One region of the Acidovorax sacchari genome, then DNA from elsewhere that is predicted to be linked to it. Evidence: riboswitches for the same ligand, from Rfam matches in the RefSeq annotation. Region 1 holds a riboswitch; the other holds the start of a gene.

What was found. A riboswitch is a leader RNA that binds a small molecule or an ion and turns the genes downstream of it on or off. The one in region 1 is predicted to bind glycine.
Region 2: another riboswitch for glycine. It lies ahead of gcvT (glycine cleavage system aminomethyltransferase GcvT); the one in region 1 lies ahead of ACGHC0_RS23075 (D-amino acid dehydrogenase).

Annotation. Positions count from the first base shown of each region.
Region 1 covers NZ_AP035783.1:5,196,566-5,205,440, reverse strand. Annotated here, with positions in the region: gene ACGHC0_RS23080 (FIST signal transduction protein) at 1-692, shown strand, start outside; gene ACGHC0_RS23075 (D-amino acid dehydrogenase) at 803-2,122, opposite strand; glycine riboswitch at 2,210-2,319, opposite strand; gene ACGHC0_RS23070 (CMD domain-containing protein) at 2,464-3,654, opposite strand; gene ACGHC0_RS23065 (SidA/IucD/PvdA family monooxygenase) at 3,700-5,169, opposite strand; gene ACGHC0_RS23060 (Bug family tripartite tricarboxylate transporter substrate binding protein) at 5,385-6,404, opposite strand; gene ACGHC0_RS23055 (YXWGXW repeat-containing protein) at 6,561-6,992, opposite strand; gene ACGHC0_RS23050 (transcriptional regulator) at 7,164-7,418, opposite strand; gene ACGHC0_RS23045 (S24 family peptidase) at 7,507-8,214, shown strand; gene ACGHC0_RS23040 (hypothetical protein) at 8,263-8,875, opposite strand, start outside.
Region 2 covers NZ_AP035783.1:2,486,340-2,495,214, forward strand. Annotated here, with positions in the region: gene gcvP (aminomethyl-transferring glycine dehydrogenase) at 1-2,715, opposite strand, end outside; gene gcvH (glycine cleavage system protein GcvH) at 2,825-3,199, opposite strand; gene gcvT (glycine cleavage system aminomethyltransferase GcvT) at 3,337-4,467, opposite strand; glycine riboswitch at 4,532-4,665, opposite strand; glycine riboswitch at 4,685-4,782, opposite strand; gene ACGHC0_RS11300 (Lrp/AsnC family transcriptional regulator) at 5,024-5,482, shown strand; gene ACGHC0_RS11305 (ABC transporter ATP-binding protein) at 5,537-6,331, opposite strand; gene ACGHC0_RS11310 (ABC transporter permease) at 6,343-7,233, opposite strand; gene ACGHC0_RS11315 (ABC transporter substrate-binding protein) at 7,322-8,305, opposite strand; gene ACGHC0_RS11320 (lipocalin family protein) at 8,516-8,875, opposite strand, start outside.

The DNA of each region.
Region 1 (8,875 bases):
AGCCGGTCGGCCCGTTCGCACAGATCACGCGGGCGCAGGACAACGTGGTGCTCGCGCTCGATGGCGAGCCCGCGCTGGACGTGCTGCTGGGCACCCTGGGCATCACCCTGGAGGGCGATCCGCAGCCCGCGCTGCGTGCCCTGCGCGCGACGCTGGCGGGCCTGGTGGACGAGGGCTCGCAGCCCATGGGGCGCACGGGCCATTTCGGCACGGACGTACGCGTGCGGCATCTCGTGGGGCTCGACCCGATGCGGCATGGCGTGGCCCTGGCCGACAAGGTGGAGGAGGGCATGCGGCTCGCGTTCTGCCAGCGCAACGTGGCGGCGGCGCGCGCCGACCTGATGCGCATCTGCGCCGAGATCCGCGAGGAACTGGCGCCGGAGCCGCAGGAGCCCGCGGCCGCCCCGCCGCCGTCGCACGCCGGCGAACGCGCGGCGCTGATGCGGGCACTGGACCATGCCACCGAGGGCATGCCCGAGCGCACGATCATGGGGGCCATCTACGTGAGCTGTTCGGGCCGGGGCGGGCCGCACTTCGGCGGGCCCGGCGCCGAGATGCAGATCGTGCGGCACGCCCTGGGCGACGTGCCGCTGGTGGGGTTCTTCGCGGGCGGGGAGATCGCCCACCACCGGCTCTACGGCTACACCGGCGTGCTGACCGTGTTCACCTGCGCCGGTCCGGGCGAGGCGTAGAGCGGCCGACACGACCCTTCTGGCGTCGTTGCCGCATCTTGTCGTACTACGGTACTGCCTGCGATGCGGCGCCTCGCCAGAACCGCTTCGCTGGGTCGTGTCAGCCGCTCTCAGGCCAGCGCCGGCACGGCGGCGCGGCCGCGCGGCATGCCCGCGAAGGCGAAATCCACCTCGGGCACGAGCCCGCTCACGATGCTGGCGATGGCGCGGCCCGAGCCGCAGGCGTGCGTCCAGCCCAGCGTGCCGTGGCCGGTGTTGAGGAACAGGTTGGGCAGCTTCGTGCGGCCGATGAGCGGCACGTTGCTCGGCGTGGCCGGACGCAGGCCCGACCAGAACTGCGCCTGCGAGGTGTCGCCCGCGCCCGGGAACAATTGCTCCACGCGCTTCACGATGGCTTCGCAGCGCACCGGGTTGAGGTCGCGGCCATAGCCGTTGAGTTCGGCGGTGCCGGCGATGCGCATCACGTCGCGCGCCGGCTGGCCGTCCCGGGCCGGGCGGGTGTATCGCGAGAAGACCAGCTTGTACTCGTCGTCCGTCAGGCTGACCTCGTACGCGGCGGAGGCATCGCGCACGGGCAGCGTCACCGAATAGCCCTTGGCCGGATAGATGGGCAGCCGCAGGCCCAGTGGCTCGGCCAGCAGCGGGCTGAACGAGCCCATGGCCAGCACGTAGGCATCGCCGCGCACGCGCTCGAAGCGGCCTTCCGCGTCGGTGATCTCCACATGGTCGATGGCCCCGGCCGCGGTGCGCAGCGCCGTGATGTGGCAGCCCATGCGGAACCGCACGCCGGCCTGTTCGGCCCGTTGCGCCAGCGCGCGCGTGAAGGCGTTGGCGTCTCCGGATTCGTCGGCGTCGGTGTAGGTGGCGCCCGCCAGCTGGGAGCGGATGGAGGCCAGGGCCGGTTCGATGCGCACGGCCTCGTCGGCGCTCACCACGCGGCGCTCGCAGCCGAGCTGGCGCATCTGCTCGGCCGGCGCGAGCGCGCCGTCGAATTCCTTGCGGCTGGTGTAGAAGTGCAGGATGCCCTGCGTGCGCTGGTCGTACTGGATGCCGGTGTCGCGGCGCAGCTGCTGCAGCGTTTCGCGGCTGTAGGTGCCCAGGCGCACGATCTGCTCGATGTTGTGGCGCGTGCGCGCCGGCGTGCATTCGCGCAGGAACTGCAGGCCCCAGAGCCACTGGCGCATGTCGGCGCGCAGGCGGAAGAGCAGCGGCGCGTCTTCCCGGCCCAGCCATTGCAGCACCTTGAGCGGAGCGCTCGGGTTGGCCCAGGGCTCGGCGTGGCTCACCGAGATCTGGCCGCCGTTGGCGAAGCTGGTTTCCGCGCCGGGCGTGGCCTGGCGGTCGATCACGGTCACTTCGTGGCCGAGCTGCTGGAGGAAATAGGCCGAGGTGGTGCCGAGCAAGCCGGCGCCGAGGACGATCACGCGCATCTTCAAACCTTTCGAGGGTGAAGCGCCGGGCGTGCGCGTGCAGGCAGCTATGGATTCAATAGCGTGCAGCAGGCGCGTGGCCCGGCTGCCGCTCCCCCTGTCCTTGGTACCTGAGAGATTCACCCCGAGGCCAACACGGCGCGGGGCTTGCTCCTTCGGTGCACCACAGGCTGTGGCGGCTCTCCAGACGGCATTCGATGGTGTGCAGTACGGTACCTGAGCGTGTATGGGAGTTTGCGCCTTCGGTGGAACGCCAGCGGTGCCGCTGGCGTTCGCTCTCCTGCGGGGCGGATCGTAGCAGCGAAACCGCGCCGCGCAAAGCGCCCGGCGCGGCTGCGGGTTCAGCCGGCCTGCGGGAAGACGGCTTCGCCCAGGTTCAGCATGAGCCGGTTGGCCCAGGCGAACAGCGCGGCGGCGTGCAGCGCGTCCAGGATTTCCAGGTCGGACAGGCCGGCGTCGCGCAGCGGCTGCAGGTGCTGCGCGCCGAACGCGCCGGGCGTGCGCGTGAGCGCGGCACTGGCCTGCACGATGGCGCGTTCGCGCGCATTGGTGCCGGCGGTGTCGGGCTCCTGGAAGATCTGCGCCATCACGTCGTTGCGCTTGGCCAGTTGCTCGAAGCGCTGGGCGTGCACGGAAGCGCAGTACACGCAGCCGTTCACGCGCGAGACCACGGTGCTGGCGACTTCGCGCTCGGCGCGGGCGAGGCCGCCCGGGGCGTACATGATGGCGTTGAAGGCCTGCGAGCGCTCGGAGAGCACGCGGGGCTGGTGCGCCAGCAGCAGGTAGAAGTCCGACGTGCGGGCCTTGGGGTGGCTGAGGTCGAGCACCGCGTTCTGCTCGGGAGTGGCCGAGGCGGGATCGAGCACGGGCAGCCAGGCCTTCCAGTCCAGCGTCTCGCTGGTGTAGCCGTTCACGCGCAGCGGCTCGCCGGGCGCGGGCAGATTGGCGGGATGGACGAAGGGGGCGGCGTCCGCCGGCTGCGCTGCCGCAGCGGCAGGTGCCGCACCGGCCTCGCCCAGTTGCGCCAGCGCGGCCACGCCGGCCACCACGCGCAGCTGGTAGGTGACGAAGCCGATCAGCTGCGCGAGCAGCACCGTGCCCGGCACCGAGAGGCCCGCGGCGGGCAGCGCCTGCAGGGCGGCCTGGTCGCTTTCGGCGGGGTGCGTGGCGAGCGTGCGCGCGAAATGCACGATGGCCCGCAGGCGTGCATCCGGGATCGCGGCGCCGGTCGCATCGACGAGCGCCTGCACGGCCGGCGGGGGATGCAGGGGCTCGAGGGCCGCGCGGTAGTGCGCCGCCAGCGCGGGCAGGCCGCTCACGCGGGCGATGTCGTGCGCCACGGCCAGGCGCTCGGCCTGCGTGAGGCCGCCGGGCAGGCCGGGGCCGAAGAGGGCGTCCTCGCAGCCCTGCGTGGCCGTGGCGACCTTGTCGCGCTGGTGGCGCACGGCGTGGGCCGCGCTCCCGGGCGCGAGGCCGGCGATGTGGTCGATGGTGTCGCGGGATGCAGGGGCAATGGTGGCGGTATCGGTCATGGGCAATCCGTTGCGGTGGGCAGGAAGAGAGGGCGGGGCGGCAGGTCAGCCGGGCAGGACGCGCCGGGCGGTGTCCGCGGGCGTCCATTCGTCGCCCAGCAGTTCGGGCTCGGCATAGGCCTGCAGCACGCCGAAGTGGTGGTCCACGTCCTCGCGGTAGAACAGGCTGGCGAGGCCGGTGGCCAGCCGGCGCGCGCCGTCGCTGATGGCGGGGATGTCGCCCGAGACCGTGCCGTGCGAGAGGGCCGCGGGGTAGCAGAAGCAGTGCACGCGCTCCAGGCCGGGGCAGTCGCCGGGCAGCTTCTCGCGGAACTCGAACACGGGTCCCAGGTCGGGCGAATCGGCCAGTTCCTGGTCTTCGTCGCCCGGCGGCGGCGTGTAGCGTGCGCCCCAGGTGCGCACGTGGGGCGCGATGGCCGCGAACTCGGGCTTCTGCGCCCAGTCGATGGCGAAGCCGGTCGAGACGATCAGGAAGTCGAAGGCGAACGTGCCATGCGGCGTGGCGACGTGCAGCGCGCCGTCGGCCGGGTTCTCGCGCACGCCCTGCACCGGGCAGCCCAGGTGGAAGAAGGCATTGGGGTGGCGCGAGACGCGCAGCGTGCTGCCGTGCGGCGGGGGCACCTGCGTGGTGTTGATGTAGTGGCGGATGCGCCATTTCCAGGCATCCGGCAGGTCGTGGTGGCCGTGCGTGAGGCCGGGCACGCCCGAGCCCTTGGACTTGTTGATGCGGGGCAGGTCGGGGCGGCGCACCAGCAGGTCCACGCTGGCGGCGCCGCATTCCAGCGCCGTGGCGGCGCTGTCCATGGCCGACGAGCCGGCGCCCACCACGCCCACGCGCAGGCCGCGCAGCGTGGCGTAGTCCAGCACATCGGACGAATGCGCCCAGCGGCCGCGGCCGACCCCCTGCATGAAGGCCGGGATCTGCGGACCGCCCAGGCCGTCGCGGCCCGTGGCCAGCACCACGCGCCGCGCGAACCAGGTCGTGGCGTGGCCCTGCGCCTGCACGTCCACCTCCACCAGTCCGTCGCCACGCGGCCGCACGGCGGTGACCGCATGGCCGTTGCGCACGTCGGCCCGGGTGACGCGCCGGTACCAGCGCAGGTAGTCCATCCACTGCAGCCGCGGGATCTTGTCGAGCGCGGCCCAGGCGTCTTCGCCCCACTGGGCTTCGAACCACGCGCGGAAGGTGAGCGAAGGCACGCCCAGCGCCGGGCCCGTCAGCTCCTTGGGCGAGCGCAGCGTTTCCATGCGCGCCGTGGTGGCCCAGGGCCCTTCGTGGTCCTCCGGCGCGCGGTCCAGCAGCACCGCAGGGATGCCCTGCTGCGCGAGCGCCATGCTGGCCGCCAGGCCCGCCTGGCCGGCGCCGATGATGAGCACGTCGATGACCGGCCGGCCCGCGTGCATGCGCTGCGGCAGCCAGGCCTTCGCGCGCCAGTTGAGGGTCAGCAGGTCGTGCTGCAGCCGCTGTTCCAGCGCGGCCAGCCCGGCCGCGCCCAGAGAAGAAGAAAGAGCCATGGAAAAGATCGATGCAGTAGCAGAGCGGGTAGTGCGACGGGACGCGATGGCAATGCCGGGACGGCTTCGTGACGGCGCCTGAAACCGGCGCGGCCCAAAGCCAGCGACCCCCGCGGAACTGGCTCTGCCAGGCCGCTGGGGGTGCCCCCCTTCCCGAGGCGCGCAGCGCCACGAGAGAAGGGGGGAGCGGCGCAAGCCGCTCAGGGGGTTGTCCTCTAGTCCACGCTGATTTTCGCGTCCTTCACCACCTGGGCCCACTTGGCCCGGTCCTTGTGCACGGTCTGGGCGAACTGCTCCGGCGTTTCGATGCGCACCGTGTTGCCCTGCGATTCGAAGCGCTGGCGCACCTCGGGCTGCTCCAGCACTTCGCGCAGCGCGGTGTTGAGCTTGCGCACGATGGCCGGGTCCGTGCCCTTGGGCGCGAAGATGCCGAACCAGATGGAGCTGTCGAAGCCCTGGGTGCCGGGCAGCCCGCTCGATGCGATGGTGGGCACTTCCTTCACCGCGCCCACGGGCTTCGCGGTGGTCACGCCCAGCAGGCGCACCTTGCCGGCCTTGTAGTGCGGCAGCACGGTCTGCACCTGGTTCATGATGCAGCAGGTCTCGCCGCGCACCACGGACGTGATGGCCTCCGGGCCGCCCTTGTAGGGCACATGCACCATGTTCAGGCCCAGGCGCGCGTTGAATTCGGCGAACGCCATGTGGGTGCCGGCGCCGTTGCCGGTGGAGGCGTAGTTGTACTTGCCGGGGTTCGCCTTCACGATCTCGACGAATTCCTGCAGCGTCTTCGCGTCGATCACGTTCGGGTTCACGGTGAGCACGTTCGACACGTCGATGAGCGTGCCCACGGGCACGAAGTCGGCCTCCACGTCGAAGGGCAGCTTCTTGTAGAGCGCGGCATTGCTGCCGTGCGTGGCCGCGGTGCCGAAGGCCAGCGTGTAGCCGTCCGGCTTCGCGCGGGCGACGTACTCGCTGGCGATGTTGCCTGCGGCGCCGGACTTGTAATCGATGATGACCGGCTGGCCGAGCTTCTGGCTGAGCGGCTCCTGCACGGAGCGGGCCACCACGTCCACGCCGGAGCCGGCCGGGAAGCCCATGATGAGCGTGACGGGCTGGCGCGGCCAGTCGGCGGCGCCGTGCGGATCGGCCGCGAGGGCGGGGGAGGAGGCGGTCCAGGCCGCGGCGGCGAGCGCGGCGGCACCCAGCCAGGAGAAGGAATCGGAAAGACGGCGCATGCGAAGGGTCCCAGGAAAGAACAGGATCCCTGCCCGGACAGGGCCGCCCGGGTGGGGCGGTCCGGTGGGAAGCAAGGAATGCGCCATTGTGGGCAAGGCTTCATGCCTGCCCGCCCATATGGTTATGGTCTCCGGTACGGGCCGGGCGGCGGGGGATCAGCGCCGGTAGGGATCGTCGGGCCGGCGGTCGTAGCGGTTGGGCACGCCGTCGCCGTCCCGGTCCCAGCCGCCGCGGCGCATCTCCCAGCGGCCGCCCTGCTGCACCCAGCCCGGCTGGCGGTACACATAGCCCGGCCGCGCGCGCAGCCAGTGGCCCGGAACCCAGACGTGCCCGTGGCCGCGCCATTCCCAGTGGCCCTGCTCCCAGACCATGCCGCGGCGCGGCGGAGGCACCCGTTCATGGCGGGGCGGGGGCGGGGCGGACCAGCGCTCCAGCACCACGGGCGCGGGCGCGACGTACTGCGGGCCGGATTGCACGATGACGGTGGCGCTGGTGGCGGCCTGCGCGGAGATGGTCACCGTACCCATGGCGGCGGCCAGCGCGAGCGAGGCGGCGGAGAGGGAGAGGGCCTGGCGGTGGTGGTTCATGGAAGTCTCCTGAAAGGCTCGGAATCCCGGTGCCGGGCCCGGTCGGCCCCGGTGGTCCCGGTCATCCATGGACCCATGCTCGCCGCCGCGCGTCAACGCCGTGTCGCACCGGTGTCGCCGCCGTGCGAAGCGGTGTGTGCAGGTGTTTCCCGCCCCCGCCCGCACGGGGTGTCAGCGCGCCGCGCCCAGCTCCGGCCAGATGGCGGCCCAGTCGTGGGGGCGCAGGTCCTTGCGCGTGACCTGGCCGCCCGTGGCCTGCTCGATGGCCACGCAGTTCAGCGGGGAGGGGATGCGCCGGGCGTAGCCGTGCTGCCACTGCCGGATCTGCGCGTCGCTCTTGATCGGCGAGCCGTATTGCGCCATGCGCAGCCGGAGCTGGCGGACGCTCAGGGCGCCGTGCTGTTGGAGGTATTCGTGCAACGTCATGTCCCGCCCCGTGGAAAGTAGCAATTGCTCTGGATTCTATTTTTGCAAAGTAGCAAAAGCAACCGTAGCGTGTGCTACTTTCCGCACCATGGACGAAACCGCGTTGCAACTGTATCGGCGCCAGCGCCTGGATGAGGCGATTGCCCATCTCACGGCGGGCAACGTCACCGCGTTCGGGCGCCTGCTGGGGTACCGCGACGGGGCTTTCGTGCGGCAGATGCTGTCGGGATCGCGCGCCGTGTCGGACAAGACGGTGCGGGCGATCGAGACGCTGCGCGGCATGCGCGCGTGGTTTCAGGCGGACGGGGAGCCGCCCCTGCAGGCGGGCGAGCGCGATCCGGCCTATCCGGACGCGGAGGCCGGTGCGGAGGGGGACGCCGTGCTGGTGCTGGAGGTGCGGCGCCAGCAGGACCTGGGCGGCGGGCGGCAGGGTGCCGAACCCGCCTGCACCGGGGACGGCGGCATGCGCACCGTCGCGCTCACCCATGAATGGCTGGAGCGTCGCAGCCTGCGGGCACGCGACCTGATCGCGGTCGCGGTGGGCGACGACAGCATGCAGCCTTCATTGCACCCCGGGGACGTGTTGGCCGTGGATACCCGTGAGCCGTCGCCGGCCGACGGACAGGTGTTCGTGGTGGACTACGAGGGCGCCTGCCTGGTGCGGCGGGTGGTGCGCGACAGCGGCGCCTGGTGGCTGGCGGCGGAGAACGCGCTGCGGTTTCCGCGCAAGCAGCTGACCGCGCCCTCGGCGCGGCTCGTCGGGCGGGTGGTGCACGTGCACAGCGAGACGCTGTGAACCGCGTGCGGCGGCCCCGCCGCAGCGGGGCGCCGGGCCGTCAGCTCGTCAGCTGGAGACGCTGCGCAGCGGCAGGGCGGTCCTGGCCGTCCACACACCCTGGCGCAACTGCTTTTTCGTGTAGAGGCCCCGCAGGTAGTCCACCTGGTAATCCTCGTGTGCCGGAAGCTCCGAGAACTGGAAGTCGGCGAGGTCCATGAGCCGGGTCGTGTTCGCCGCGGCGTCGTAGCGGCCGATCTGGAAGATCGGCTCCTGCAGGTGCTGGAGGTGCGACATGCCGTCGGTGAGCATGACGAGGGCGCCGTCGGCCACCGCCACGGCCTGCGGGACGATGGCCATGCCGCAGGAGGTGACCAGTTGCAGGTCCAGGGCCCTGGCTTGCGGCCCCAGCGTCTGCGCCACCGTGTTCATGGCGTTCGCCACCACCTGCTTGGCATGGTCCAGGCAGACCTCCAGGCCCACAGCCATCTCGTCCCAGAAAACCAGGTTGTCCAGGTTCTGGTCCGGATTGAGCTGGAAGCTGTAGGTGGTGGTGGGGTCGAGGTTGGCATGCCAGTCCTGGGGCGGACCGTCGATGTGGGAGATGTAGTGCTTCTCCATGAGGATGTAGGGCACGCTGGCATCGAGGCGGGCGCGGCTGCCGCGCAGCATGATCGCGGTG
Region 2 (8,875 bases), 2.7 Mb from region 1:
GTGGGGCGCGTTCTTCAGGGGGTTGTCGTCCTGCGGCCACTCGCCCTGCTCGATGCGGCGGATCTCGCCGCGGATGGCGATCATCGCGTCGATGAAGCGGTCCAGCTCGGCCAGCGTCTCGCTCTCGGTGGGCTCCACCATAAGCGTGTTGGGCACGGGGAAGGACAGGGTGGGCGCGTGGAAGCCGTAGTCGATCAGCCGCTTGGCGACGTCCTCGGCCATCACGCCGCTGGTCTCCTTGAAGCCGCGCAGGTCCAGGATGCACTCGTGCGCCACGTGGCCGTTGGCGCTCGCGTACAGCGTGGGGTAGTGGTCCTTCAGGCGCGCGCTGATGTAGTTGGCCGAGAGGATGGCCGTCTCCGTCGCGGCGCGCAGGCCGTCCGCGCCCATCATGCGGATGTACATCCAGCTGATCGGCAGCACGGCGGCATTGCCGAGAGGAGCCGCGCTGACGGCTCCCGTGCCGCCCGCCACGCCGGCCGTGGCATGGCCCGGCAGGTAGGGCACGAGGTCTTCGACCACGCAGACGGGGCCGACGCCGGGGCCGCCGCCGCCGTGCGGGATGCAGAAAGTCTTGTGCAGGTTCAGGTGGCTCACGTCGCCGCCGAAGGCGCCGGGCGCCGCCACGCCCACCATGGCGTTCATGTTGGCGCCGTCCACGTACACGCGGCCGCCGTGGCGGTGCACGAGCTGGCAGAGTTCCTTCACCTGCGTCTCGAACACGCCGTGCGTGCTGGGGTAGGTGATCATCACGCAGGCGAGCTTGTCGGCATGCTGCTCGCACTTGGCGCGCAGGTCGTCCATGTCGACGTTGCCGCTGGCGTCGCAGGCCGTGACCACCACCTGCATGCCCACCATCTGCGCGCTGGCCGGGTTGGTGCCATGGGCGCTGCTCGGGATGAGGCAGATGTTGCGGTGGCCCTGGCCCTGCGCCGCATGGTAGGCGCGGATGGCCAGCAGGCCCGCGTACTCGCCCTGCGATCCGGCATTGGGCTGCAGGCTGATGCCGGCATAGCCCGTGGCCTGGCAGAGCCAGGCGCGCAGCTGCTCGTCGAGCTGGCGGTAGCCCTCCAGCTGGTCGGCGGGCGCGAACGGGTGCACCTGCGCGAACTCCGGCCAGGTGATCGGGATCATCTCGCTCGTGGCGTTGAGCTTCATGGTGCAGCTGCCCAGCGGGATCATGCTGCGGTCGAGCGCGAGGTCCTTGTCCGAAAGCTGGCGGATATAGCGCAGCATGCCGGTCTCGGAATGGTGGGTGTTGAACACCGGGTGCGTGAGGAAGGCGCTCGTTCGGCGCAGTTCGGCGGGGATCAGCGGATTCACGCCGTTCGCGAAATCCTCGACGCGGGGCAGGGCCTGCCCGTCGGCGGCGAAGATCGACCAGAGCAGTTCGATGTCGGCCCGTGCCGTGGTTTCATCGAGCGAAATGCAGAGATAGTCGTCCCAGGCCACGCGCAGGTTGGCGCCGCGCTCCACGGCACGGGCCAGCAGCGCGCCGGTCTGCTCTTTCGTGTGCAGGCACAGGGTGTCGAATGCGGACTCGTGGTGGTGCGCGGTATGGCCGAGCGCCACGAGGCCCTTGGCCAGGATGGCGGTGAAGCTCGCCACGCGCTGGGCGATGCGCTTGAGGCCCTCGGGGCCGTGGTACACGGCGTACATGCTGGCGATCACGGCCGGCAGCACCTGCGCCGTGCAGATGTTGGAGGTGGCCTTCTCGCGGCGGATGTGCTGCTCGCGCGTCTGCAGCGCAAGGCGGTAGGCCGGCTGGCCGTGCACGTCCACGCTCACGCCCACGAGGCGGCCGGGCAGCGAGCGCTTGAATTCGTCGCGGCAGGCCATGAAGGCGGCGTGCGGGCCGCCCGCGCCCATCGGCATGCCGAAGCGCTGCGTGCTGCCCACGACGATGTCCGCGCCCCATTCGCCGGGCGGCACGAGCAGCGTGAGCGCCAGCAGGTCGGCGCACACGATCGCAGCGGCCTGCTTCGCGTGGATCTTCTCCACGTCGGCGCGCCAGTCGGCGAGCCAGCCGCTGCTGGCCGGGTACTGGATTACGGCGGCGAAGAAGTCGCCCTCGAGCGCCGCGTTCCATTCGGCTTCGGAGTTCGCGATCACCACGCTGATGCCCAGCGGCTCGGCGCGCGTGCGGATCACCTCGATGGTCTGCGGATGCGTGTCGCCCGAGACGACGAGGGTCTGGCTCTTCGACTTGACGGAACGCCTGGCGAGCGTCATGGCCTCGGCTGCGGCCGTGGCCTCGTCCAGCATCGAGGCGTTGGCGATGGGCATGCCCGTGAGGTCGCACACCATGGTCTGGAAGTTGACCAGCGCCTCCATGCGGCCCTGCGAGATCTCGGCCTGGTAGGGCGTGTAGGCGGTGTACCAGGCGGGGTTCTCCAGGATGTTGCGCAGGATCACGCCCGGCGTGTGCGTGCCGTAGTAGCCCTGGCCGATGAAGCTGCGCAGCACGCGGTTCTTCGAGGCGATCGCCTTGAGCTCCGCGAGGGCCGCGGCCTCGGTGGTGGCGGGCGGCAGCTGCATCGGCTCGGTACGGGCGATGGACGCCGGCACGATGCCACCCACCAGCGCCGCGCGCGACGCCTCCCCGATGACGGAGAGCATGCGCTCCTCGTCCGCCGCATCGATGCCGATGTGGCGGGGCTGGAATTCGGCGGCGTTTTCGAGCGCGGAAAGCGGCGGGAGGGTGGACGTGGGCATGGGAGGGGTCCCGGTCAGCGGAAAGAGGGGAAAAGGGAAAACGAAAAGGGCGCCCTGCGCGGGCGCACCGCGGCGGGCCGGCCCGAAGCCGCCCGCCGCCGGGGCCGGATCAGGCGTTCTTCGAGAACTCGGTGTAGGCGGTTTCGTCCATGAGCGCATCGAGCTGCGACGCGTCGGACAGGCGCACCTTGAAGAACCAGCCGTCGCCCAGCGGCGCGCTGTTGGCGAGCGACGGATCGGCGCGCAGCGCCTCGTTCACTTCCACGATCTCGCCGGACACGGGCATGTACACGTCGGCGGCAGCCTTCACGGACTCGACCACGCCGGCCACTTCGCCCTGGGCGAAAGTCTTGCCCACCTCGGGCAGGTCGACGAAGACGACGTCGCCGAGCGCATCCTGCGCATGGACGGTGATGCCGACGACGGCGGCGCCGGTGTCGGCGGCGTTGATCCACTCGTGGTCGCGGGAAAACTTGACGGTCATGGGGGCTCCTGAAAGAAAGGTCCGCGAAAAGGCGGTGGGAAAACGGAAAAAACGATGCGCGCTCCCGGAAAGGGGCCCGCGACTGCGACTGTAGCCGCGGCCGGGGCGCTGCCGGGCGCGGCTCGCGCGCGCCGCGGTCAGCCGCGGTGGTAGCGGGGCTGCAGGAACGGCATGGGGCTGACCTCCATCGGCACGGCCTTGCCGCGCACGATCGCGTGCACCACGGTGCCGGTGGCGGCGAATTCCGGCGCCACGTAGCCCATGGCGACGGGCTGGTTCACGCTCGGGCCGAGCAGGCCGCTGGTCACTTCGCCGATGGCCGCGCCGTCGGTGCTCTGCAGGGCGGTGTGCTCGCGCACGGGCACGCGCTCGCGCGCCACCAGTCCCACGCGGCGGCGGGTGAGCCGCGACGGGTAGTCGATCTGCGCCAGCACCTTCTCCGCGCCCGGGAAGCCCCCCGCGCGCGCGCCACCGGTGCGCCGCACCTTCTGGATGGCCCAGTTCAGCGCGGCCTCGGGCGGCGTGGTGGTGGTGTCGATGTCGTTGCCGTAGAGGCACAGGCCGGCCTCCAGCCGCAGCGAGTTGCGCGCGCCGAGGCCGATGGGCTTCACCTCGGGCTGGGCCAGCAGCGCGCGGGCCAGTGCCTCGGCCTGGGCGGCGGGCACGGAGATCTCGAAGCCGTCCTCGCCGGTGTAGCCGCTGCGCGTCACGTAGCAGTCGCAGCCGGCGATCTCGAAGCGCCCGCCCGTCATGAAGACCAGCGATGCGGTGCCGGGCGCCAGGCGCGCGAGCGCCGCGGCGGCCTGCGGGCCCTGCAGGGCGAGCAGGGCCTGGTCGGGCAGGGGGATGACTTCGCAGCGGCCGCCGATGCGCTCCTGGATGTGGGCGATGTCGCCGGCCTTGCAGGCGCCGTTCACGATCACGAACAGGTCGTCGCCGCGGTTCACGAACATCAGGTCGTCGATGATGCCGCCCTCGTCGTTCAGCAGCAGGCCGTAGCGCTGCTTGTTCAAACCGAGGCCGATCACGTCCACGGGCACCAGGGTCTCGAAGGCCGCGGCGGCGTCGGGGCCGGCGAGGCGCAGTTGGCCCATGTGCGAGACGTCGAACAGCCCGGCGGCCTGCCGCGTGTGCAGGTGCTCTGCCATCAGGCCGGCAGGGTATTGCACGGGCATGGAGTAGCCGGCGAAGGGCACCATGCGGGCCCCGAGTTCGAGGTGCAGCGCGTGCAGGGGCGTGGTGTGCAGGGAGGCGGATTCGGCGGACATGGGCGGAGCGGGCCTTTCACTCAGGCAGGGACGGACGACGCGCGTGCCGCCACGGGGCGCCACGCCTGTGCCCGCTGTCCGCTTTACCTGAGAGATTCACCACGCCGTGCGCGCTGCCACGGGGGCGGTGCGTTGCGGGGCTTGCTCCTTCGGTGGGCCTGCCAAGTTGGAGGCAGGCCTCTCTCCAGCCGGGGAAACGCCCGCATCCCTGCGGGCGCCTTGCCAGTCCTTTTGCCTGAGCGTTCGGGATTCCCTGCGCCTTCGGCGGCGCCCGCCACCCGTTGCGGGCGCGGCGCTCTCTCCTGACCCGGCGGATTCTAACGGCTGCGCGGTGGCCCGCGGCGCCGGCAGCGCAGGTTTTTCGGGCGGTTGTGCCAAGCACCCCGGTCCGGCGGTAACCGGCCGGGGTCTTGCCATTCGCACGCGCCCCGGTAGGGGCGCCCTGTGGAGGAAATTGTGCCGCCAGGGCCGCCGATGGTTTTTCCGTATTTCCAGAAAATGGCGCAATGCAAAGAAAAATATTCTGCGATCGGGCGAATATCTGCACAATCCTTCCATGGACCGCATCGACCGAAAAATCCTCGCCGTGCTCCAGGCCGACGCGCGCGCCAGCCTGCAGGACATCGGCCAGGCCGTGGGCCTGAGCCCGTCGCCCTGCTGGGCGCGCATCCGCCGCATGGAGGAATCCGGCGTGATCGAGGGCTACACGGTACGCCTCAACGCCCAGGCGCTGGACCTGGCCGATACCGTGCTCGTGCAGGTCACGCTCGACAGCCATTCCGACAACACCCTGGAGAAGTTCGGCGAGACGCTCGCGAGCATTCCCGAGGTGGTGGAGGCGCATCTGGTGTCGGGCGACTACGACTACCTGCTGCGCGTGGTGGTGAAGGACACGCGCGACTACGAGCGCCTGTTGCGCGAGAAGCTCTACAAGATCAAGGGCATCCGCCACAGCCGCTCGAGCTTCGTGCTGCGCACGCTCAAGAAAGCGGACCTGCCCCTGCGCGCGGACTGAGCGGCCGAGCAAGGGCGGGCATCCCGGCAGCGCCGGGGCGGGCGTGGCGCGCCGTCAGCCCAGCAGCAGCGCGTCGTCCGCCAGTTGCTCGCCGCGCACCTTCTCGAACATCTGCAGCAGGTCCGGCACGCCCAGCCGGCTGCGCTCCTCGCCCGACACGTCGAGCACCACCTGGCCCTGGTGCAGCATCACGGTACGCTGGCCCACGTCCAGCGCCTGGCGCATGCTGTGCGTGACCATCATGGTGGTGAGCTGGTTCTCGGCCACGATGCGCGCCGTGAGCTGCAGCACGAAGTCGGCCGTGCGCGGGTCGAGCGCGGCGGTGTGCTCGTCCAGCAGCAGGATGCGCGAGGGCTGCAGCGCCGCCATGAGCAGGCTCACGGCCTGGCGCTGGCCGCCCGAGAGCAGGCCGATGCGGTCGGTGAGGCGGTTTTCCAGGCCCAGGCCCAGCGTGGCGAGGCGTTCGCGGAAGGTCTCGCGCTGCTGCGCTTTCACCGCGCCGCGCAGGCCGCGCAGCGTGCCGCGCTGCTGGGCGAGCGCCATGTTCTCCTCGATGGTGAGATCCTCGCAGGTGCCGGCCATCGGGTCCTGGAAGACGCGCGCCACGCGCTTCGCGCGCGCCCAGACGGGCTGGCGGGTCACGTCCTCGCCGTCGATGGCGATGCGGCCCGTGTCCACCGACAGGTCGCCCGAAATGGCATTCAGGAAGGTGGATTTGCCGGCCCCGTTGGAGCCGATCACGGTGACGAACTGCCCGGCCGGAATGTCCAGCGACATGCCGCGCAAAGCGCGCGTCTCGATGGGCGTGCCGGGATTGAAGGTGATGTGCAGGTCTTGTGCGCTCAGCATGGTGCGGTTCCTTATCGAGGCTGCTTCGATGAGAGCTTGCGCTTGATCTGGGGGATGACCAGGGCGACGGTCACCAGCACGGCCGTGACCAGGTTCAGGTCCTGCGCCTTCAGGCCGATGAAGTCGCTGTTGAGCGCCAGCGCGATGAAGAAGCGATAGACGATGGCGCCGATGACGACGGCGAGCGTCGCCCACACCAGCCGGCGAGAGGGCAGGATGCTCTCGCCCACGATCACGGCGGCCAGGCCGATCACGATGGTGCCGATGCCCATGGAGATGTCCGAGCCGCCCTGGGTCTGCGCGAAGAGGGCGCCGGCGAGCGCCACCAGCGCGTTCGACACGGCCATGCCCAGCAGCACCATGGCGCCGGTGTTCACGCCCTGGGCGCGGGCCATGCGGGCGTTGGAGCCGGTGGCGCGGATGGCCAGGCCCCGCTCGGTGGCGAAGAACCAGTCCATGGCCAGCTTGGCGGCGACCACGATCACCAGCAGCAGGGCGGGCCGGGCGATGTAGTCGGCCAGGCCCTCGGGCTGCAGCAGCGTGAAGAGGGTCGGATCGTTGATGAGCGGCACGTTGGGCCCGCCCATGATGCGCAGGTTGATCGAGTAGAGCGCGATCATCATCAGGATGCTGGCCAGCAGGTCCATGATCTTCAGCTTGACGTTGAGCCAGCCGGTGACGAGGCCGGCCGCCGCGCCTGCCGCGGTGGCCGCGAGCGTGGCCACGTAGGGGTTGGTGCCCGTGGAGATGAGCACGGCGCATACCGCGCCGCCCAGCGGGAAACTGCCGTCCACCGTCAGGTCGGGAAAGCGCAGCAGCCTGAATGAAATGAAGACGCCCAGCGCGACCAGGCTGAAGATCAGCCCGATCTCGACGGCGCCGAGCAGGGAAAAGAGGGACATGGCGGGTGGGGCTTCGGGAAAAACGAAACAGGAGCCGAAGCTCCTGCGGTCGGGGCGGCGTTCCCGGCACGGGGCCGGGAACCGCACCTTACTTCACGATGTGGGCGGCGGACTTCACGAATGCGTCGGAGAGCTTCACGCCCTGCTTCTCGGCCGCGCCGGGGTTCACCGTGAGTTCCAGCTTCGTGCTGATCTCGGGTTGGATGTCGCCGGGCTTCTCGCCCTTGAGCACGCGCACCACCATGCGGCCGGTCTGCTCGCCCAGGTCGCGGTAGTTGATGCCGAAAGAGGCGATCGCGCCGCGCTTGACGCTGTCGGCGTCGGCGGCCACCAGGGGCAGCTTGGCTTCCTGGCCGACCTTGACCAGCGATTCGTAGGCCGACACCACGTTGTTGTCGGTGCTGGTGTAGATCACGTCGGCCTTGCCGATCAGGCTGCGCGCGGCGCTGCCCACATCGACCGAGCGCGGCGCCGCGGCCTCGACCAGCGTCATGCCCATCCTGGGCAGCAGCTCCTTGAGTTCCTTGACGACCACGGCGGAGTTGGCCTCGCCGGGGTTATAGACCACGCCGACGCGCTTCGCATTCGGCACCACCTGCCTGACCAGTTCCATCTGCTTGTCCAGCGCCAGCAGGTCGGACACGCCCGTCACGTTGGTCTTGCTGGGTTCCCAGTTCTTCACCAGCTTGGCGGCGACCGGGTCGGTCACGGCGGAGAAGACCACCGGCACCGTCCTGGTGGCGGCCACCACCGCCTGGGCCGAAGGCGTGGCGATGGCGACGATGGCGTCGGGCTGGTCGCCGACGAACTTGCGTGCGATCTGCGCTGCCGTGCCGGTGTTGCCCTGCGCGCTCTGGTACTGCCACTTGAGCGTCTTGCCTTCTTCATAGCCGGCGGCCTGCAGGCTCGCCTTCACGCCGTCGCGGATGGCGTCGAGTGCCGGATGCTCCACGATGGCCGTCACGGCCACGGATTTGGGCGCGGGGGCCTGCTGGGCCATCGCTGCGGGGGAGGCGGCCGCGGCGGCGGCGGCCACGGCCAGCGCCAGGGCGCCGAACGGATGCTGCTTCATGCTCGAACTTTCTCGCCGCCATGCCCGGTATGCAGGAGCGTCCGATGACATCGGGTGCTGCGTCGCGGGTGGCGGCTGCGGAATGCCCGCCGGCAGGCGGGCGCGTTTCTGGCGACAACGGAGCCAGGCCCGCACAGAAACGATACCGCAGCCTGGAATGTCGAGTGTACCGGCTGCACCATGCGGGTGCGGGGCCGGGGCGTGGCCGGTTCAGCGGGCCGCGGGTTCGGGCGTGGCCGCGTCGGCCTGGGGCACCCACAGGATGCGGCGCATGTCCACGCCCAGCGCCCGTGCGCGGGCCAGCAGCCGCTCGCGCACCGCCATGGGCAGCGTGGGCGTGCGCGAAAGAATCCAGAGCGCATCCAGGCGCGGGCCCACCACCATGGCCCAGCGGTAGTCTTCGTCCAGCGCGGCCACGAAGTAACCCGCATAGAACGGCCCGAAGAACGACACCTTCAGGGCGGCCGTGGACGGATCGCCCAGGAACACGGCGCGGCCCTCGGCCTCGCGCCAGCGGCGGCGGTCGGGGTCGTAGCCGCGGTTCACGACGCGCAGGCTGCCGTCGCCCCG